2 regions of the Priestia sp. 179-F W1.4 NHS genome follow, and region 1 is predicted to be linked to the other one. Evidence: predicted binding sites of a transcription regulator. Region 1 holds the regulator's gene; the other holds the start of a gene.

Region 1 (7,518 bases):
GTATATGTCGATGAGCCTGTGCAGCTAGAAAGGTTAAAATCTCGTAATGATCTCTCGACGAAAGATGCCTATGCACGTATCCACGCACAGCTGCCTTTGATTCAAAAAGTAGCCTTAGCCGATGCGGTGATCAATAACAACGGACCTGTAGAGGAAACAAAACAACAGCTTTTAAGTATATTAGCCCTATGGCTAGATTAAAGAGGCTGAGATAAACGTATGTTAGCTGAAGGGAAATCCGAACGAGCTTGATTCTTGAGGTAGAATCAAGCTCGTTCGGATTTTTTTATTGAGAATATTTACGAGCTTCTAAAAAAGAATGTGTTAAATATCTGTTCTCGCTATATACATATAGTAAAACTTAATTAAAATAATTTATTAAAAAAAATTAATATTATTCACTTTTTAAATATTTATGTTATACTATTCAATATAAAAAGTTAAATAGTATAACACATATAGAGAGGGGTATAGCCATGAAAGCACGTATTGCCATTAATGGTTTTGGGAGAATAGGAAGAATGGTTTTTCGCACAGCGATTATAGAGGAGAATTTAGATATTATTGCTATAAATGCATCTTATCCAGCAGAAACATTAGCACATTTAATCAAATATGACTCTATACACGGACCATTTAATGGAGATGTTAAATGTGATGATGATGCGCTAATTGTTAACGGTAAAAGAATCCAGCTATTAAATTCACGCGATCCGCTGAATTTGCCTTGGAAAGAGCTTGGGATTGATTTAGTTGTTGAAGCAACAGGGAAATTTAATTCAAGAGAAAAAGCGCAGTTACATATTGAAGCAGGTGCTAAAAAAGTTGTCTTAACGGCACCGGGTAAACAAGAAGATATTACTATTGTGATGGGCGTAAACGAACGAGAGTTTGATGTGAATCAGCATAACATTATCTCTAATGCCTCTTGTACGACAAATTGTCTAGCTCCAGTTGTCAAGGTGTTAGACGAAGCGTTCACAATTGAAAACGGTTTAATGACGACCGTTCACGCATATACAAATGATCAAAAGAATATTGATAACCCGCATAAAGACTTGCGAAGAGCCCGTGCGTGTGCTCAATCAATTATTCCTACAACAACTGGAGCAGCCAAGGCGCTTTCATTAGTTCTTCCTCATTTAAAAGGAAAGCTTCATGGAATGGCGCTGCGCGTTCCTACGCCGAACGTATCGCTTGTCGATTTAGTTGTGGATGTAAGGAAACCTGTGACGATGGAAGATGTTAATCTAGCGTTCATTAAAGCTGCTGAAGGACCATTAAAGAATATTTTAAATTTAACAATGGAACCACTCGTATCAATTGACTTTAATACAAATCCTCATTCAGCGATTGTAGATGGACTATCGACTATCGTAATGGAAGATCATAAAATTAAAGTGTTAGCTTGGTACGATAACGAGTGGGGCTACTCTCAGCGCGTAGTCGATTTGGTAAGATATATTGCTGCAGAAATGCGTAATGGATCAAAGATAAGAGTAAGCTAAGAAAGCTATAGATTGCTTTTTTAAAAAAACAGGGAGCTATCGCCCTGTTTTTTTTGTTTTTATTCAAAAGAATAGGGAAAAGCAATAAGATAATCATGCAAAGGAGTGTTTCTTTTCCTCAATTTTAATAAAAAAATGAATAGTCGTTTAGCAGCTTTTACACACTGTCTCACGAGAATACAGGGGTAATTTGTATAGGTCTATCTGCGGGAACAATCTTTAATAAAATCAAAACACGTATTGCAAAATAAATGTAAACAAAGTATACTATGTTTCGTGAACTTCTTGTGTACCTTTCGGTGATGTGGCTACTTAAAGGGTTAGGACCTCTTTGGACTAACTTTCCCCCGTGGTAGTTAACATGCTATATGGCGAAAGAACTTCATGTTTAACGATTAAAAATTGTTAAAGGGGGAAATATCATTATGGAAACAATGGGTCGTCATGTCATCTCAGAATTATGGGGATGCGATTTCGATAAGTTAAATGATATTGATTATATTGAAAAAACGTTTGTTGATGCAGCTTTAAAATCTGGTGCGGAAGTTCGCGAAGTAGCGTTCCATAAATTTGCACCTCAAGGTGTAAGTGGCGTTGTTATTATTTCAGAATCACATTTAACGATTCACAGCTTCCCAGAGCATGGTTATGCAAGTATCGATGTTTATACTTGTGGTCATTTAGATCCTACAATCGCAGCAGATTATATTGCAGATGCTCTAAGTGCACAGACACGTGAAACAATTGAATTACCACGTGGAATGGGTCCTGTTCAGGTAAAACAAACTAAAGCGAATGCACTTTAATAGTGTCGATTGATTACGTAAGTTAAGAGGTGTATTACACACCTCTTTTTAGTATATAAATTTTTAATATGCAAAAACAAAGGGGATAACAACATGGGGGTAGTACAAGTAGTTAAATCTTTATTTTCTAATCATGTAGAAACAAGCGATCGTCATTCAGATCCGACTCTAAAAACGCATTATTACAAAACAACGGCTGGGAATGCATTTAAGCAAGTTCATGAAATGTTGAAGCATATGCAAGGGATAGAGATACTTGCTGCGTATGAAGAGCGAGGAGAAATTAGCTTAAACGTTGTAAAAGGAAGAAAAGCTTTTGTTGTGATTACCATTATTAGCGTACGTCCTCTTGAAACCGCTATCGATTTTTCTGCTACAACAGAGTCAAAAGTGGTGCCAGTTGATTTTGGTTTTAGCAAAGAACTTGTACGTACGCTTTATAAGAGCTTTGATCAAAAACTTATTCCTCTTTCTTCGTAAGTTCCTTATCATTTTTGAATTTCAGGAAATAAAATGGGGAAATTCCTTTTCCTTTACTTGTATTCAAGCCTTGTTTTCTATAAGATGGAATAAAGTAAATCCTTTAATATAGCATCGTGTTTGATAAAGGAAATGATGATGACAATCATAATAAATGGCGAATAGCCGGCTAACATAGATGAAAATTAACTTATATGAGAGAAAATAAAAAGAAAAACAAGGTTTATTATTGGAGCTGAGAATATGAAGTGCCCATCCTGTCATTACAATGGAACGAGAGTGCTGGACTCGCGCCCTGTAGAAGAAGGCCGCTCTATTCGTAGAAGACGTGAATGCGAAGAGTGTCACTATCGTTTTACAACTTTTGAGAAAGTAGAAGAACTTCCGTTAATTGTTGTAAAAAAAGATGGAGCGAGAGAAGAGTTCAGCAAAGACAAAATCCTTCGAGGGTTAATTAAGGCGTGTGAAAAACGCCAAGTAAGCTTAAAACAACTGGAAGATACCGTACACGATATTGAAACAGAGCTGCGCAGTCAGGGTACATCAGAGGTGCAGTCAGATGTGGTAGGAGAAATGGTGATGGAGCGATTAGCTGCTATCGATGAAGTCTCTTATGTTCGATTTGCTTCGGTATACCGACAATTTAAAGACATCAATGTATTTATTGATGAATTAAAAGATTTAATTAAGAAGGAACGACTGTAAAAGAGCTATTGAAGTATTCTTTAGGCTCTTTTTTTGTCATTTCTATTACTTTAAAAGTAGGTAGGGAACGACATGAAAGAACAACATTGGAAAGAAATGATACCGGTCGATCGTTATGTTGTTCGTTCGAGCGGCATACTGCAGGAATACGACCGAAAGATTTTAACAATGCTCTATCAGCCGTTGGTGGGTACGACGTGTTTTGGTTTGTATATGACGCTATGGAGCGAGCTGGAACAAGATCGTTTATGGGGAAAAGAGTCTACGCATCATCACCTAATGTCAATGATGCAAATTAATTTGAAAGCTATTTACCATGAGCGGTTAAAATTAGAAGGTATTGGTTTGTTAAAAACATATATTAAGGAAGAAGATGATGTTCGTGTGTTCATTTATGAGCTCATTCCTCCTCTTACGCCCCATCAGTTCTTTAACGATGGCGTGTTAAATGTATATTTATATAACCGACTAGGAAAATCCATCTTTCAAAAAATAAAAAATTATTTTTCGGATTCACTCGTGGATGATCAATCGTTCAAAGATGTGACGCATTCATTTAACGATGTATTTAAATCAGTTAAAGCAACGGAGCTGGCTCCAAGTTTTCAGTCTGAAAGCAAGGATGTATTTTCTCCTGATGCTCAAACGGACTTTATAGATTCTTCAAACCGTGCTTCTATTGAGATGAGCCCGGATTCCTTTGATTTTGATTTATTTTTAGCAGGCCTAACAGATTCAATGATTTCGAAAAGGTCCATTACATCTAAAGTAAAACAAGCGATTGAAAAGTTAGCTTTTTTATATGGCATTGATCCTCTTCAAATGAAAAATGTAGTGCTCGATTCGCTAAATGAGAATGATCAAGTTGATATTGAATTGCTTAGAAAAGCAGCACAGTCCTTTTACCAATTTGAAAATGGAGAAGCACTTCCCAATCTAAGCGAACAAATTCAGCCTCCTATGCTTCGTACCATGCAGGAAAAGCAGCCTCAGACTAAGGAAGAGCAGCTCATTCAACAGCTAGAAGTCACCTCTCCTCGACAGCTATTGATCGAGTTTTCAGGGGGGGCAGAGCCATCAAAAGCAGATTTGCAAATGATTGAAGAAGTGATGTTTAATCAAAAGCTTTCACCAGGGGTAGTAAATGTTCTGATTTACTATGTTATGCTAAGGTCCGATATGAAATTATCTAAGAGCTATGTAGAGAAAATTGCTGGACACTGGGCGCGCAAAAAGGTACAAACTGTTCAAGATGCCATGAATTTAGCTAAAAATGAACAGAAAGAATATCAGAACTGGACCGAGGCAAAGCAAAATAAAAAAACGGCCGGACGAAAAATTGTGCGTAAAGAAATGGTGCCAGAGTGGTTGAGCGATGAAGAAAAAGAAGAGAAAAAGCAGCCTTCAAAAGAAGTGGATGGATTTGAAGAAGAAAAACGAAAGCTACAAGAAGAGCTCAAGCAGTTAGATCAAGAGCTAAAACAAAAGCATAAAGAATAAAAAGCAGGTATGATAGAGATGAGGTGAAAAAGATGAAGCCTATCAATGATTCACTAAATCAGTTAGTGAACAAAAAGGATTTTAAAGCACGTTTAGAAGCATTAAGAAACAGTATTCTGTCTAATCCCGAAGTTAAAACGTTTCTGCAAGAGCATCGCCATGAGTTAGATGAGCAAATGGTCGACCGAGGCTTGATGAAGATGCATGAATTTATCGATCAGAGCAAATGCTGTGACAAATGCCCTTCTCTGCAAAGCTGTGTCAATATGGTGAAGGGGTATCACCCTCAGCTGGTTGTAAAAGGCCGTAATATTGATTTACAGTATGAACGCTGTCCTAGAAAAGTACAAGAAGATGAGCGAAAAGAACAAGAATCTTTTATTCAGTGTATGTACGTGCCCAAAGAAATTTTACAGGCAACGATGTCTGATATTGAAATTGAGCAGGGAAGATTTGAAGCCATTAAATTAGTAAGAGATTTTGTGCGAGAATATGAGCCAAATAAGAAAATGAAAGCTTTATATTTACACGGTTCGTTTGGTGTGGGGAAGACGTATTTTCTTGGAGCAATTGCCAATGCGTTAGCCGAAAAGAAAGTGAAATCTACGATTCTGTATGTCCCGGAGTTTTTGCGTGAGTTAAAAGGTTCGTTTCAAGATCAAAGCTTCAATGAGAAAATAGAGTATGTCAAAAAAGTACCGGTTCTTATGCTTGATGATCTCGGAGCAGAATCTGTAACGAGCTGGATGCGAGACGATGTGCTCGGAACCATTTTACAATTCCGCATGCTCGAAAATTTGCCGACATTTTTCAGCTCGAATTTAAATTTTAAAGAGCTTCAACATCATTTGACTTATACCCAACGAGGCGAGCAGGAAGAGCTCAAAGCCGCTCGTGTCATGGAACGAATTAAGTCTCTAGCCATTCCCGTTGAAATGAATGGAGAGAATAAACGAAATAGATGAGCAGGTCGTTTTACATTTCTTGTAACGACTTGCTCATTTTTTTGCATGTTGCCCCATATACATTAATAAAGCGTGTCCAAAGGGGGGCTATGAGGAATGAAAATATTCTTTAAATATGTAGAAGACGCAGTCATTGTATATGAGTCTTTATGCGCGAAGCGAAGCGCTTTATCATATGGTTCACAGTGCTTGAAGTTGGTGAATAATCAGCTTTTAGTTATTGATGAGACATACAATCGAGAGGCCATTTTACAAGACATGGTGATACCGGTATTAACGCACGTGATTTTAAAAAAGAAAGAAAAAAAGATGATGGTAAACATATTAAAAGAACAATTTTTCTATTCAGAAGAGGAAGAACAAGATTTGCTGCTTCAAATTATGGGGGGGATTATGGAAGGAGAGAGAGGCGAAATTCCGCAAAAAACATTTTCCCTTCCAAGAGAATTACTTATCCGCCAGGCTCTTCAAGACTTCTTCATTCATAATGTAACATTCACCTTTGAGTCTTTTCTCCAATTCCGTTTAAAAGAATATCAAGAGCGGCTGCGCTATTATGCTGAGCTGGCGATTGATGAATATAAGCTTGAACAAGACTATCAAATTCTTATTCATCAGCTGCGTCAAGCAGCTAATGAAAGACAGTCATCTACAGGCGATGTGTATGTAATGCATTTGAATAAAAACAAGTTTGTATTGTACGACCAAAGCAGTAGATATGTTCCGGAGCGTGAATGTGCAGCCCTAGCAGAGGCCTTTCTATCTGAACAAGAATCAGTATACATAGACTCAACTATCATCGCGCCTTTGCTGAGTTTATCTCCAGCTGCTATTCATCTGTATAGCGACCAGCATGATCATGATTTTGTTTATACCATTCAAAATATTTTTCAAGAAAAAGTGATGTTATACGAAAAAAATGAATTTCCGTTTGATCAAAAGCAAAATATAACGTGAAAGGTTGATTTCTATTTTGAAAATGAATATAATAAATGCATATTGAAAAACAGCTATATGTCACAAGTTATGATGAGGACATGAGTGTATATTTACGGTTTATAGAGAGGGAGATCTAGGCTGAAAATCTCCTAACACGGAATATATTCTTACCACCTCTAAACTTCAGTAGTAAACGAGCAGCGTCTCTAGTAATTACTGACGGAATTTCCGTTATAAAACCTCGAGCCGCTTCGGGTTATTTGGGTTATCCAAGATACGAAGAGGAAACAAGGGTGGTACCGCGTGTATACACAACTCGTCCCTTTTTATAAGGGACGAGTTTTTTGTTTTTACAAAAAGTTTATTAGTTATGTTAAAGGAGTGGAAAGTTGTGTCAGAAGTAATCAAAATGACATTTCCTGATGGAGCTGTTAAAGAGTATCCAAAAGGATCATCAACAGAAGATATTGCGGCTTCTATTAGCCCGGGATTAAAGAAAAAAGCATTAGCAGGTAAAGTAAACAGCGAGCTGCTGGATTTACGTACGCCAATCGAACAAGATGGCAGTCTTGAAATCATTACGCAAGATGCTCCTGAAGCGCTTGAAATTATGCG
Region 2 (7,518 bases), 260 kb from region 1:
TCCCCGTTATGAAAAGTTTCACGTGAAAAAGAGGAGGACATAAATATGACAACAGAATTACACAAAACGCCGCTTTATGATACCTATCAAAAATATGGTGCCAAAACAATTGATTTTGGAGGATGGGCTCTTCCCGTTCAATTTTCTTCTATTAAAGAAGAGCATGAAGCTGTACGTACAAAGGCAGGTCTTTTTGATGTCTCTCATATGGGAGAAATTCTTGTGACAGGAGCTGATAGCTTAGCTTTTCTTCAGCATACGATGACAAATGACGTTTCTACCCTTGTAGATGGAAAAGCGCAGTATACGGCTATGTGTTATGAAGACGGAGGCACGGTAGATGATTTGCTGATTTATAAAAAAGCAGATCAAGAGTATTTGCTGGTCGTAAACGCTGCTAATATTCAAAAAGACTATGAGTGGCTTGTGTCTCACAAGCAAGGAGATGTAACGCTCGTTAATCAATCTGATGAAACTGCGCAGCTAGCATTACAAGGTCCTTTAGCAGAAAAAGTTTTACAAACGTTAACGAATGAAAATTTAGCTTCATTAAAGCCATTTACATTTGCTGATGATGTAGAAGTAGCGAATGTAAATGCTCTCGTTTCACGTACTGGATATACCGGAGAAGATGGTTTTGAAATTTATTGTTCTTCAGCTGACGCCTCTCACTTGTGGACGGCTATTTTAGAAGCAGGAAGTGAGGACGGTGTGTTGCCTTGCGGACTAGGAGCTCGCGATACGCTTCGTTTTGAAGCTACTTTGGCTTTATATGGCCAAGAGCTTTCAAAAGATATTACGCCCATTGAAGCTCGAATTGGATTTGCAGTAAAGACGAACAAAGACAGCTTTATTGGAAAAGAAGTGTTAAAAGAACAGCGTGAAAGCGGGGCACCTCGTAAGCTGGTAGGAATTGAAATGATTGATAAAGGTATACCAAGACACGGTTACGAAGTATTTGCAGATGAAGAACAAATTGGATTTGTGACAACAGGTACACAGTCACCGACATTAAAGAAAAACATCGGTTTAGCGCTATTATCAGCAGAGTATACAGAGCTTGGTCAAGAAGTGGAAGTGCAGGTTCGGAAAAAACGCTTAAAAGCAAAAGTGGTTTCAACACCTTTTTATAAACGTTCAAAGTAAGCTTTGGGGAGGAATTTAACATGTTACATCGCTATTTACCAATGACAGAACAAGATCAGCAGCAAATGTTAGCAGCAATTGGTGTTTCATCTGTTGATGATTTATTTTCAGATATTCCGCAGCGCGTTCGTTTTCAAGGAGAATACAATATTAAAAAAGCGGCTTCAGAGCCTCAGCTGTTAAAAGAATTAAATAATATGGCTGCAAAAAATGCTCATTTGAAAGAATATTCTTCTTTTTTAGGAGCGGGAGTTTATGATCATTACATGCCGGTTATTGTTGATCATGTTATTTCTCGTTCGGAATTTTATACGGCCTATACTCCGTATCAGCCAGAAATTTCTCAAGGAGAACTTCAGGCCATCTTTGAATTTCAAACAATGATTTGTGAGTTAACGGGGATGGACGTGGCCAATTCTTCTATGTATGACGGAGGAACTGCTTTAGCAGAAGCCGCTATGCTCAGTGCGGGTCAAACGAAAAAGAAAAAAGTACTTGTCTCTGCGGCCGTTCACCCTGAGTCAAAAGATGTGTTAAAAACGTATGCGAAGGGTCAATACATTGAAGTGGTAGAAATCCCTGCAGCAGACGGCGTAACAGATATGATTGCATTAGAAAAAGAAATGGGAAGTGACGTGGCAGCTGTTATTGTCCAGTATCCAAATTTCTACGGACAAATCGAGCCGTTAAAAGAAATTGAAGAAATTATTCATCAAGAAAAATGTATGTTTGTGGTTTCAAGCAATCCTTTATCATTAGGTTTACTTACGCCTCCTGGAGAATTTGGAGCTGATATTGTCATTGGAGATGCACAGCCATTTGGTATTCCAAGTCAATTTGGAGGCCCGCACTGCGGATACTTTGCAACTACGTCTAAGCTTATGCGAAAAATTCCAGGACGATTAGTAGGGCAAACGGTGGATGAAAACGGTAAGCGAGGGTTTGTTTTAACCCTTCAAGCGCGTGAGCAGCATATACGCCGTGATAAAGCGACGTCTAACATTTGTTCAAATCAAGCGTTAAATGCTTTAGCAGCATCAGTTGCAATGACAGCTTTAGGCAAGCAAGGTGTAAAAGAAATGGCGCTGCAAAACTTATCAAAAACGCATTATGCATATGAAGCGTTAAAGGCAAAAGGGGTAAATGTAGCATTTGAAGGACCGTTTTTTAACGAACTAGTCGTGAAGCTTCCTGTTTCGGTAACAGAAGCAAACAATCATTTATTAGCATCAAAAATAATTGGCGGTTATGATCTTAGCCGTGATAACCAAGCGCTTGAAAATCACATGCTGCTTGCTTTTACAGAACTCCGTACAAAAGAGGAAATTGACCAACTTGTAAATGAATTGGGGGATCTTCATGCTTAATCAAAATCAATCACTTATTTTTGAAAGCAGTAAAGAAGGGCGAATCGGCTATTCATTGCCGGAGTTAGATGTTCCGCAAGTAAATGCTGAAGAGCTGCTTGGAAAAGCGTATGTCCGTACCGAAGCTCCTGAGCTTCCTGAAGTATCAGAACTTGATATTATGCGTCATTACACCGCGCTTTCAAAACGAAATCACGGAGTGGACTCAGGGTTTTATCCGCTTGGTTCATGTACGATGAAATATAATCCAAAAGTGAATGAACAAGCAGCACGCATTGCTGGGTTAGCGCATATTCATCCGCTTCAAGATGAGCAAACGGTTCAAGGTGCTCTCGAACTTTTATATGATTTACAAGAGCATTTAACAGAAATTACGGGAATGGATGAAGTAACACTTCAGCCAGCAGCGGGTGCTCATGGCGAGTGGACTGGGCTTATGATGATTCGTGCCTATCATGAAGCAAATGGTGAGACGCAGCGAACAAAAGTCATTGTTCCAGACTCAGCTCACGGAACGAACCCTGCTTCGGCAACAGTTGCGGGATTTGAAACGGTAACGGTAAAATCAAATGAACATGGTTTAGTGGACTTAGAGGATTTACGCCGCGTAGTGGGAGAAGATACAGCCGCTTTAATGTTAACAAACCCAAATACGCTAGGGTTATTTGAAGAAGATATTTTAGAAATGGCTGAAATTGTTCACGCAGCAGGTGGAAAACTTTATTATGATGGTGCAAATTTAAACGCAGTATTAAGCAAAGCTCGTCCTGGAGATATGGGATTTGACGTTGTTCATTTAAATCTTCATAAAACCTTTACAGGTCCCCATGGAGGCGGCGGTCCTGGTTCTGGTCCGGTAGGGGTAAAAGCAGATTTAATTCCGTATCTGCCTAAACCAGTGCTTGTGAAAAAAGAACAAGGCTATCACTTTGACTATAACCGTCCTCAGTCAATTGGACGCGTAAAGCCGTTTTACGGCAACTTCGGTATCAACGTTCGCGCTTATACGTATATTCGTTCAATGGGTCCAGACGGCTTAAAAGCCGTAACGGAAAACGCTGTGCTAAATGCCAACTATATGATGCGTCGTTTAGCAGAACACTATGAGCTGCCGTTTGACCGTCACTGTAAGCACGAATTTGTTTTATCAGGAAAACGTCAGAAAAAGCTTGGTGTGCGCACATTGGATATCGCGAAACGACTGCTTGATTTTGGCTATCATCCGCCGACTATCTACTTCCCTCTTATCGTAGAAGAGTGCATGATGATCGAACCAACGGAAACGGAGTCGAAAGAAACGCTAGATGCGTTTATCGATGCGATGATTCAAATTGCAAAAGAAGCAGAAGAGACGCCTGAACTCGTACAGGAAGCTCCGCATACAACGGTTGTGAAGCGCCTTGACGAAACGCTAGCAGCGAGAAAACCAGTTCTTCGCTATCAGAAAGAACAGGCTGTTCAAAACGTCTAACAAAAAAACCTCGCCCAAAGGCGAGGTTTTTCTATATACATACCATTATTTTTTCTTTTTTACTTTACCGTTCCACATTTTGAAGCCGCCTTTTAAATCATAGATTTCTTGAACACCGTGGCGACGAAGCATTTGTGCTGCACGTCCTGTGCGCATTCCGCTTTGACAATAGATGTACACAGGCTGATCTGGACGAAATTCTTTAATGCGCATACGGAACTGTGAAAGAGGAATATTTCGTGCGCCTAAAATATGTCCGTTTTCGAATTCATTCGGTTCGCGAATATCAACTAGCTGTGCCTTGCGGTAGCCGCTGCGGAATTCTTCTTCAGTTAACGTTTTCATAATGCGACGTTGGATAAAGAACATAACGACAGAGTATATGATGATTACTCCAAGTAAAATGAGTACTGCTGTAATTGGTGACATGCTGATTCTTCCTTTCTTCGACAAAATCCATACTCTTATTATATAAGTGAATGAAATTAGAAGTAAAGCGATTTTGCCTTGAATCTAGCGGATTTCTTCCCCAAAATGAAAAAACTACCACATTTGAATTCGCAGTTTTATGTTGCTCTTTGCTTTTCCTTAGCTCAATCTTTTGGTAGACTAAAAAACGGATTTATTTTTTATATTACATATAGCTGAGGATGAGGTAGATGAAAGCAAAGTGGAGATTTATTGATTCCAACAACCGTTCGCCTTATTACAATATGGCGTTAGATGAAGCATTATTAGAATGGCATAGTAAAGGAGAAATTCCACCTACGATTCGTTTTTACGGATGGAACCCTCCAACGCTGTCAATCGGTTATTTTCAAAAAGCTGAAAAAGAAATTAACTTTGATAAAGTAAAAGAATTAGGACTAGGCTTTGTGAGACGTCCAACGGGCGGCAGGGGCGTGCTTCATGATGAAGAGCTTACTTACAGCGTCATTGTATCTGAAGAGTATCCTAATATGCCTAAGACAGTTACAGAGGCATATCGCGTGATCTCAGAAGGTTTACTGGAAGGATTTCGTTCGTTAGGGCTCGAGGCTTATTTTGCTATTCCTCGTTCAGAAGAAGAAAAAAATAGCTTAAAAAACCCTCGTTCATCCGTATGTTTTGATGCTCCTTCTTGGTATGAACTTGTTGTAGAGGGCCGCAAAATTGCTGGAAGTGCCCAAACTAGACAAAAAGGAGTTATTCTACAGCACGGCTCTATTCTGTTAGAGATTGATGAAGATAAATTATTCAGCGTGTTTAATTATCCAAATGACCGCGTGAAAGAAAGAATGCAGCGCGCATTTCGTTCTAAAGCGGTAGCCATCAATGCAATTGCGGGCCGCAAAATTTCTATCGAAGAAGCAAAAGAAGCGTTTTATAAAGGATTTGCTTCTGCTCTTGATATCGATTTAGAACCGTATACACTGTCTGAAGAAGAGGAAGCATATGTAGAAGAACTAGCGCGCACAAAGTACGGATCGGATGAATGGAACTTTAAGCGCTAAACGAATGCGGATGGTAAATAGATAAAAGTGCAACTTCTTATAAGTTGCACTTTTTATTGGAATTTTTAGAAACAATGCTTGGCTAATAGAATACATAGGGAAGAAAAGTCAAACACTTTTTTTACGAAAAAAAAAATATTTCACTTGACACCCTTCTATATGTAGATGTTTGGAGGAGTGTAAAATACTATATATTGAATTCGTCCAAGCCGTGTGGTAAGTTATTGATAGTTGATTGAAAAACTCTATTTCCTTTAAAAGGAAATATAGTTAATAAATTTATAGATGTTCGATAGGTAAGGAGTTGTGAGAATGACTGTTTTGTTAAATCAAAAAGTGAATATGAATGTTGAAAAGCTCAATTCAGATATTGAACGCTTTCCGCAAGTACATCCGATTACACCGGATATGAAGTTGACTCATAAAGGTGTTTCAAGATTGGTAATGTTAGACCGCTATGCGTTTAAAGATACGGAAAAATTAACGTTATCAGAAGGAGATTTTGTTGTTCTAACTGTAAAGGAAGACCCAAAATTTCCAGCACGAGGACTTGGCTATGTGGAAAGCATTAATTTTGAGCAAAAAACCGCTGTTGTCAAGGTAGAAGATGAGTTTAGAGGAGCTTTATCACCTGAAGAAGCAGAAAATGGGTTAATTACTCGTTCTTTAGATGTCATTGAAAAACCTCTAGAGGTCTTCTATGAGCAAATTGCAAAACGTAATGCAACAGGCTTAGCTTCTGTGGAAAAAACAGAAGAAAAGCGCAAAGAGTGGTTTGAAAAGTTCTATCAAGAGCTTGTTCAGCTAAACTTTGTACCCGCTGGCCGCGTTCTTTACGGTGCAGGTGCTGACACGGACGTAACGTACTTCAACTGTTACGTAATGCCTTATGTAAAAGATTCACGTGAAGGTATTTCAGAACACCGCAAACAAGTAATGGAAATCATGAGCCGCGGAGGCGGTGTTGGAACGAATGGTTCAACTCTTCGCCCGCGCAACACGCTGGCTCGCGGTGTAAACGGCAAATCATCTGGTTCGGTTTCATGGTTAGATGATATTGCTAAACTGACGCATCTTGTTGAGCAAGGTGGGTCGCGTCGTGGGGCACAAATGATCATGCTTGCCGACTGGCATCCTGACATTGTAGAGTTTATTATTTCTAAAATGCAAAACCCTCGCATTTTACGTTTCTTAATTGAAAACACAAATGACGAAATGATTAAAAAGCACGCTCAAGATAAATTGAAGTTCACGCCGCTAACAGAGTCTGAAGAAGCAATGTACCAAGGAATCATTAACTATAAACAAATTCCTGGTCTTGGTGGATTTAATGAAAAAATCATTAAAGATGCAGAAGAAAAGCTGCAAACAGGCGGAACGTACAGCGTTCATAACTCAGAGTTTTTAACAGGAGCAAACATTTCTGTATGCTTAACAAAAGATTTTATGGATGCTGTTGAAAACGACGGTGAATACGAACTTCGCTTCCCAGACGTAGAAAGCTATTCAAAAGAAGAAATGGCTAACTACAATGAAAACTGGCACGAAGTAGGCGACGTGCGCGAGTGGGTAAAACAAGGAAACAAAGTTCGTACGTACCGAACTATCCGTGCAAAAGAGCTATGGAACTTAATTAATATTTGTGCAACGTACTCAGCTGAACCAGGCATTTTCTTCTTCGACAATGCCAATGACATGACAAATGCTCAAGCATATGGTCAGCACGTTGTTGCAACGAATCCATGTGGTGAACAACCACTTGCACCATTCTCTGTTTGTAACTTAGCTGCTGTTAACTTAGCGCAAATGGCAGATAAAGAAACAAAAACAGTTAACTTTGAAAAGCTACGTCAAACGGTTGAAACGGGCGTTAGAATGCAAGATAACGTTATTGATGCAACTCCTTATTTCTTAGAAGAGAACCAAAAGCAAGCGCTTGGCGAACGCCGCGTTGGTCTTGGTGTAATGGGTCTTCACGATCTTCTTATTTATTGTGAAACAGAATACGGCTCTGACAAAGGCAATGAGTTAGTAGATAAAG

The links. Region 1 encodes NrdR, which represses ribonucleotide reductase genes. Its sites were predicted from a motif close to AACACNATATATNGTGTT; they were not measured.
Region 2: a site for NrdR is predicted at 5,661-5,678, ahead of ACH0CI_RS02105 (vitamin B12-dependent ribonucleotide reductase). Genes of this name have one in related genera too.

Annotation. Positions count from the first base shown of each region.
Region 1 covers NZ_JBIQFF010000001.1:145,103-152,620, forward strand. The annotation lists gene coaE (dephospho-CoA kinase) at 1-201, shown strand, start outside; gene ACH0CI_RS00705 (glyceraldehyde-3-phosphate dehydrogenase) at 477-1,508, shown strand; gene speD (adenosylmethionine decarboxylase) at 1,934-2,314, shown strand; gene ACH0CI_RS00715 (hypothetical protein) at 2,408-2,794, shown strand; gene nrdR (transcriptional regulator NrdR) at 3,038-3,499, shown strand; gene ACH0CI_RS00725 (replication initiation and membrane attachment family protein) at 3,572-4,999, shown strand; gene dnaI (primosomal protein DnaI) at 5,032-5,964, shown strand; gene ytxC (sporulation protein YtxC) at 6,061-6,921, shown strand; T-box leader at 6,982-7,230, shown strand; gene thrS (threonine--tRNA ligase) at 7,274-7,518, shown strand, end outside.
Region 2 covers NZ_JBIQFF010000001.1:406,127-413,644, forward strand. The annotation lists gene gcvT (glycine cleavage system aminomethyltransferase GcvT) at 46-1,146, shown strand; gene gcvPA (aminomethyl-transferring glycine dehydrogenase subunit GcvPA) at 1,167-2,513, shown strand; gene gcvPB (aminomethyl-transferring glycine dehydrogenase subunit GcvPB) at 2,506-3,984, shown strand; gene ACH0CI_RS02095 (rhodanese-like domain-containing protein) at 4,030-4,413, opposite strand; gene ACH0CI_RS02100 (lipoate--protein ligase family protein) at 4,644-5,477, shown strand; gene ACH0CI_RS02105 (vitamin B12-dependent ribonucleotide reductase) at 5,790-7,518, shown strand, end outside.